2 regions of the Amycolatopsis sp. NPDC102522 genome follow, and region 2 is predicted to be linked to the other one. Evidence: riboswitches for the same ligand, from Rfam matches in the RefSeq annotation. Region 2 holds a riboswitch; the other holds the start of a gene.
The links. A riboswitch is a leader RNA that binds a small molecule or an ion and turns the genes downstream of it on or off. The one in region 2 is predicted to bind glycine.
Positions count from the first base shown of each region.

Region 1: another riboswitch for glycine. It lies ahead of gcvP (aminomethyl-transferring glycine dehydrogenase); the one in region 2 lies ahead of gcvP (aminomethyl-transferring glycine dehydrogenase).

Region 1 is NZ_JBVJLY010000018.1:68,079-71,482, reverse strand. It holds gene ACZ6YV_RS32035 (TetR/AcrR family transcriptional regulator) at 102-716, opposite strand; gene ACZ6YV_RS32030 (MerR family transcriptional regulator) at 1,014-1,595, shown strand; glycine riboswitch at 1,642-1,743, shown strand; gene gcvP (aminomethyl-transferring glycine dehydrogenase) at 1,915-3,404, shown strand, end outside.
Region 2 is NZ_JBVJLY010000023.1:32,869-36,272, reverse strand. It holds gene gcvP (aminomethyl-transferring glycine dehydrogenase) at 1-2,090, opposite strand, end outside; glycine riboswitch at 2,134-2,238, opposite strand; gene ACZ6YV_RS35800 (four-helix bundle copper-binding protein) at 2,536-2,910, opposite strand; gene ACZ6YV_RS35795 (3-oxoacyl-ACP reductase) at 3,124-3,404, opposite strand, start outside.

The sequences.
Region 1 (3,404 bases), on a different contig from region 2:
GGGCAAGGGCTCGGAACCGAGGCGGTCCAGGTGGTCGTGAGTGTCTTGGGTCGTTAGAACGACACAAAACACTCACGACTGCCCCCAGCGAATCCGGGCCCTCAGGCCGCGGTCGCCTTGACGAACAGATCCGCCAGTTCCCGCCCGTACCGCTCCAAGTCCACCTTCGGGTCCGCCGCGAACCTCGCGGCGACACCGTCGACGGCCTGCGCGATCGACAGCGCCATCACGTCGGCCGCGAAGCCGCCGAAAGAGCCGTCCTGCTGCCCCTGCCGGAGCTGGCGTTCGAGCCGCCCGGTCCGGAACTCCTCGACCATCGGCGCCGACATGAACCAGCCCTCGGCGTCCGAGCCGCTCGAGCCCATCTCGACCATGACCCGCACCAGTTCCGGGTACGAGCCGAGGAACGCGATCTCCGACTCGATGTAGCCGCGCAGGAGCCCGGCCCGGTCGGTCGTGCCCTGGATCCGCTCCTCGAGGAACTTGTCCTTCATCCCGGTCGCGGTGGTGACCACGGCCTGCATCAGGCCGGCCTTGTTGGTGAAGTGGTACGAGATGATCCGGGTGCTGGACAGTCCGGCCCGCTCCTTGATCTTCGCGAACGACGTCTTGTGGTAGCCGAGGTCGGAGATCGTCGCGATCGTGGCGCCGACGATCTGGGCCCGCCGTGCGGCTTCGGTGACCGACAGCCCCAGCTCCGCCTGGACCTCTTGCATGGCACTTTGGGTGGAGGGATTTACTTGCATGAGTAAAAAATAACACGACCGAGTAAAAGCGGCAAGCGCGCGGCCGAACGGGGGACTGGCCCTGGTAAGCCTCAAGAAGAGCTTGAGGTCGACCGCGCGTCGCGTTGACCGCTTTGCCGGACGCGCTTACCGTCAATGGAGGTAAATCGCCAAGGTGTGATTCGGATGTCTGGGGCATTCGTCTTGACGGTTGACTCCGGTGCGGACTCACGTGGGTCCGCGCGGCTTTGTTCGCCGGCCGCCAGGTCGGGCGAGGGGAGGCATGGCGTGGTCGAGGCTGGTAGCCCTCAAGAGCCGCTCGTTCCGGTCGCTGACGGCGAGCAGGGCGAGCTGTTCCCAGACTCTTCCCTCCCGGACGAACTCGTCGGCTACCGCGGTCCCGCCGCCTGTCAGATCGCCGGGATCACCTACCGGCAGCTCGACTACTGGGCCCGGACGAAGCTGGTCGCGCCGAGCATCCGCACGGCGCACGGTTCCGGTTCGCAGCGGCTCTACTCGTTCAAGGACATCCTCGTCCTGAAAGTCGTCAAGCGCCTGCTGGACACTGGCGTCTCCCTGCAGAACATCCGCGTCGCCGTCGACCATCTGCGGCTGCGCGGAGTCCGCGATCTCGCCAGGGTCACCCTGTTCTCCGACGGCACCACCGTCTACGAGTGCACCTCGCCCGAAGAGATCGTCGATTTACTCCAGGGCGGACAGGGCGTTTTCGGCATCGCGGTCAGCGGGGCGATGCAGGAGATCAGCGGCACCATCCACGAGTTCCAGGCCGAGCGGGCCGACGGCGGAGTGATCGAGACCGTCACGCCGGACGAGCTCACGCAGCGCCGTAACGCACGTCGCACCGGCTGATCATGAAGCCGCGTGAGCGGCAGGGTAGGCTCACTTCCGCGGTCGACGAATCCGCGCGGGAGAGACCGAGTCGATAACCGTTGAGCTCGGCGCCGAAGGAGCAAGTCCTCCCCGGAACCTCTCAGGCACCCTGGACCGCGCGGACGAGACGCCTCTGGAAAGTGGTTCGCCAGGTCACAGCCTGGCGGCCCCGCCGACGGTGCAAGCCCGGCTCAACACTCGGGCGAAACTCTCAGGCGCCCCTTCGGGGGTACGGACAGAGTGGGGAGGGCCAGGACAAGCCGTCCCGGCCCCACCCCCGCGTCTTGGGAGGTCCCCGATGGAGCCCGTGTCACTGGCCGCTCTCGAAACCGGAACTCCCTTCGCGGACCGGCATATCGGCCCCGGTGCCGAAGAGCTCGCGCGCATCCTCGACGTCGTCGGCGTCGCCTCTCTCGACGAGCTCGCCGAGCGGGCCGTCCCCGCGTCGCTGCGGGAATCGGCGACACCGCCGGAGCTGCCGCCGCCCGCCACCGAGACGGGCGCGCTCGCCGAACTCCGCGCCCTGGCCGCGCGCAACCGGCCGATGGTCCAGATGATCGGCCTCGGCTACCACGACACCGTGACCCCGCCGGTGATCCGCCGCAACGTGCTGGAGAGCCCGGCCTGGTACACCGCGTACACGCCGTATCAGCCGGAGATCTCGCAAGGCCGGCTCGAAGCGCTGCTCAACTTCCAGACCATGGTCGCCGACCTGACCGGCCTGCCGATCGCCAACGCGTCGATGCTGGACGAGGCGACCGCGGCGGCGGAGGCGATGACGCTGGTCCGCCGCGCGGGCAAGGCGAAATCGAACCGGTTCGTCGTCGACGAGGACACCCTGCCCCAGACGATCGAGGTCCTGCGCACCCGCGCCGAGCCGCTCGGGATCGAGCTGGTGACCGCGGACCTTTCCCAGGGCATCACCGGCCTCGGCCTCGGCGGCGACTTCTTCGGGGTGCTGCTGTCGTATCCGGGCGCTTCGGGTGCCGTCCGCGAGTGGGACCACACCATCGCCGAGGCCAAGACACTGGGCGCGGCCGTGGTGATGGCCGCGGACCCGCTGGCCCTGACGCTGCTGCGGTCGCCGGGCGAGCTCGGTGCCGACGTCGCGATCGGGTCGACGCAGCGGTTCGGTGTCCCGATGGGCTTCGGTGGCCCGCACGCGGCATATCTCGCCGTCCGGCAGGGCCTCGAACGGCAGCTGCCGGGGCGGCTGGTGGGCGTGTCGAAGGACGCCGACGGCGCGCCCGCGTACCGGCTCGCGCTCCAGACCCGCGAGCAGCACATCCGCCGCGAGAAGGCGACGAGCAACATCTGCACCGCTCAGGTGCTCTTGGCGGTGATCGCGTCGATGTACGCGGTGTACCACGGTCCTGAAGGCTTGCGCGCGATCGCGAACCGCGCGCACCGGATGGCGACCGTGCTCGCGGCGGGGCTCGCCGAAAGCGGTGTCGACGTCGTGCACTGCGAGTTCTTCGACACCGTCATGGTTTCCGTCCCCGGCCGGGCGGCAGGGGTCGTCGGCACGGCTCGGGAACTCGGGGTCAACCTCCGGCTCGTGGACGCCGACCACGTCGCCGTCGCCTGTGACGAGACGACGACCCGCGAGCATCTTTCCCTGGTGTGGAAGGCGTTCGGGGTCGCGGTGTCCGATGTGGACTCCCTCGACGCGGACACCGCCGACGGCTTCCCGCCGGATCTGCGCCGCACCAGCGACTACCTGACGCATCCCGTGTTCCACGCGCACCGTTCGGAGACGGCGTTGCTGCGGTATCTGAGGGCGTTGTC
Region 2 (3,404 bases):
TGCGGGATGCAGAAGGTCTTGTGCAGGTTCAGGTGCGAGACGTCGCCGCCGAACTCACCCGGCTTGGCGAGCCCCAGCAGGGCGTTGAGGTTCGCGCCGTCGACGTAGACCTGGCCGCCCGCGTCGTGGACGATCTTGGCCAGCTCGTCGATGCCGTGCTCGTACACGCCGTGCGTGGACGGGTACGTCACCATGATCGCGGACAGCGTTTCGCGGTTCGCGTCGACCTTGGCGCGCAGGTCTTCGAGGTCGACGTTGCCTTCGGCGGTGCACTTGACCACGACGACGCGCATCCCGGCCATGACCGCGGAGGCGGCGTTCGTGCCGTGCGCGGACGACGGGATCAGGCAGACCTCGCGCTCCTGCTGACCGTTGGCGTGGTGGTACGCGCGGATCGCGAGCAGGCCGGCGAGCTCGCCCTGGCTGCCCGCGTTCGGCTGCAGCGACACCTTGTCGTAGCCGGTGACCTCGGCGAGCCAGGTCGACAGCTGCTCGACCAGCACGTGGTAGCCCTCGGCCTGGTCGGCGGGGGCGAACGGGTGGATACCCGCGAACTCGCGCCAGCTGATCGGCTCCATCTCGGTGGTGGCGTTGAGCTTCATCGTGCAGGAGCCGAGCGGGATCATGCCGCGGTCGAGCGCGTAGTCCAGGTCGGACAGGCTGCGCAGGTAGCGCAGCATCGCGGTCTCGGAGCGGTGCGAGTGGAAGACCTCGTGGGTGAGGTACTCGCTCTCGCGGTGCAAGCCGGTGGGCAGGGCCTGCGCGTCTTCGGCCTTGTTTTCGACGCCGAAAGCGTTGAGCACCTTGGCGATGATCGCGGGCGTGGTGACCTCGTCGACGGCGATGCGCACGTGGTCGGCGTCGACCGGGCCGAGGTTGATCCCGTTTTCGCGCGCGACGGCGACGACCGCTTCGGCCTGGCCGGGCATGCGGGCGAGGACGGTGTCGAAGAAGCCCTCGTGAACGACCTCGACCCCGCCCGCTCGCAGCGCGTCGGCCAGTCCGGCGGCAAGCTCGTGAACGCGGGTCGCGATGCGCTTGAGGCCGTCCGGACCGTGGTAGACCGCGTACATCGCGGCGAGCACGGCGGGCAGGACCTGCGCGGTGCAGATGTTGGAGGTCGCCTTCTCGCGGCGGATGTGCTGCTCGCGGGTCTGCAGGGCGAGGCGGTACGCGGGGGTGCCGTCGGCGTCGACCGAGACCCCGACGAGGCGGCCCGGCAGCGAGCGCTCGAGCCCGGCGCGGACGGCCATGTACCCGGCGTGCGGCCCGCCGTAGCCGAGCGGGACACCGAAGCGCTGGGTGGAACCGGCGGCGATGTCGGCGCCGAACTCACCCGGCGCGGTGACCAGCGTGAGTGCGAGCAGGTCCGCGGCGACGGTGTACAGCGCGCCGGCGGCCTTCGCGGTCTCGGAGATGGCGGAGTAGAAGCCCGCGCCGCGCAGCACGCCGGAAGCGCCCGGGTACTGGACGACGACGCCGAAGAACTCCTCCGGCAGCCCGGTGAGCAGGTCGCGGACCTCGACCTCGACGCCCATGGCCTCGGCGCGGGTGCGGACGACGGCGATGGTCTGCGGCAGGCACTCGGCGTCGAGGACGACCTTGTTCGACTTGGACTTCGAAACGCGGCGCATCAACATGACGGCCTCGGCGACCGCGGTGGACTCGTCGAGCAGGGAGGCGTTCGCGGTGGCGAGACCGGCCAGCTCGGAGACCATGGTCTGGAAGTTGAGGAGGGCTTCGAGACGGCCCTGCGAGATCTCCGGCTGATACGGCGTGTACGCCGTGTACCAGGCCGGGTTCTCCAGCACGTTGCGGCGGATGACCGCCGGGGTGACCGTGTCGTGGAAGCCGAGGCCGATCATCTGCGTCATCGGCTTGTTGAGCGCGGCGAGCGCGCGGAGCTCCGCGATGGCGTCCTCTTCTGACGCGGCGGGCGGAAGGTCGAGGTCACGGGTGACCCGGATCGCGGACGGCACCGCGGCGGCCACCAGGGCATCGAGACTGCCGTAGCCGACCTCGGCGAGCATCTTGGCCTGCTCGGACTCCGAGGGGCCGATGTGCCGGTCGTCGAAGGACGTACTGGTCAAGGGAGCTCCTTGGGTCAGGCGCCGGATAGACCGGTGCGCTGGGAACTCCCCCTCTGTCATGGCACCTGAGAGTTTCACCGCCCGTGGGAAGGACGGCTTTCACCTTGGGTGAGACGCACTTGCGCGCCTGCTTTCCAGAGTGGCCTCGCGGAAGCGGTAGTGGATACCTGAGAGATTCCGGGGAGTTTGCTCCTTCGGTGCCCCACCACGTTCGTGAGGGCTCTCCCGCTCCAGCTCGACGGCCCGATCTGCAGTTGTGCGCACACCGTACCTGGCGTGTTCAGCGCACGTCTACTTCTGGCCGGGCACGTCACTTCTCCCGTTCGCCCGGACACCCGCCGTGCCCGGCGGGACTCGCGTGATCAGAGCCGGAACTCGCGTGACGGGAGCCGGAACTCGTGAGTCACGGCCCTGATCACGCGAGTCACGGGCCTGATCACGCGAGTTACGCGTTCTCCATCATCATCTCGGCGGTGATGGTGCCGCAGAGCTCGGCGCAGCGCCTCATCATGTCGGCGGCTTCGGCGAGCTCGGGGTCACCGGTCTTGGCGCACTCGTCGGCGCACATGCGCATCATCTGGGAGGCCAGGCCGCACGTCTTCGCGCACATGCGCATCATTTCGAGGTCGGCGATCATGGCGGAGCAGCGCATCATCATGTCGGCGCTCATGCGGGACATGTCCGCGCAGGTCACCATCATCATCCCGAGTTTGGCACCACCGGCCTCCATGCAGCGCGTCATCATCTCCTCGCACCTGACGTGGCACTCGTTGCACAGGTCGATGCAGTCGCGCATGGCGGTGCTCATCTGGCGGGTCATTCTCGGGGCCTCCTCGGTGGTCCTGGATGCTTCGCGTTCTCAGGACTACAGCGCAGGTCAGCGGGCCGCCATCCCGGCCACCGGGACGAGTGACGGCGGACCACCGTCTCGGCAGTCCGTGAAGGCCTCCTTCCCTAGCTTGAGCGTAGGGAAGGAGGCCTTCACGGACACCGTGACCAGGCGAAACGCATTCAGAGGACGAAATGCGGCAGGTCAGAGGGGGGTGACGTAGGCGCCCGAAATGCCGCCGTCCACCAGGAACTGCGAAGCGGTGATGAACGAGGCGTCGTCGCTCGCCAGGAAGGCGACGGCGCCCGCGATCTCCTCCGGCTCCGCGAACCGCCCGACCGGCACGTGGATCAGCCGCCGCGCGGCCCGCTCGGGGTCCTTCGCGAACAGTTCCTTCAGCAGCGGTGTGTTCACCGGTCCTGGGCACAGCGCGTTGACCCGGATGTTCTCCCGCGCGAACTGCACGCCCAGTTCCCGGCTCATCG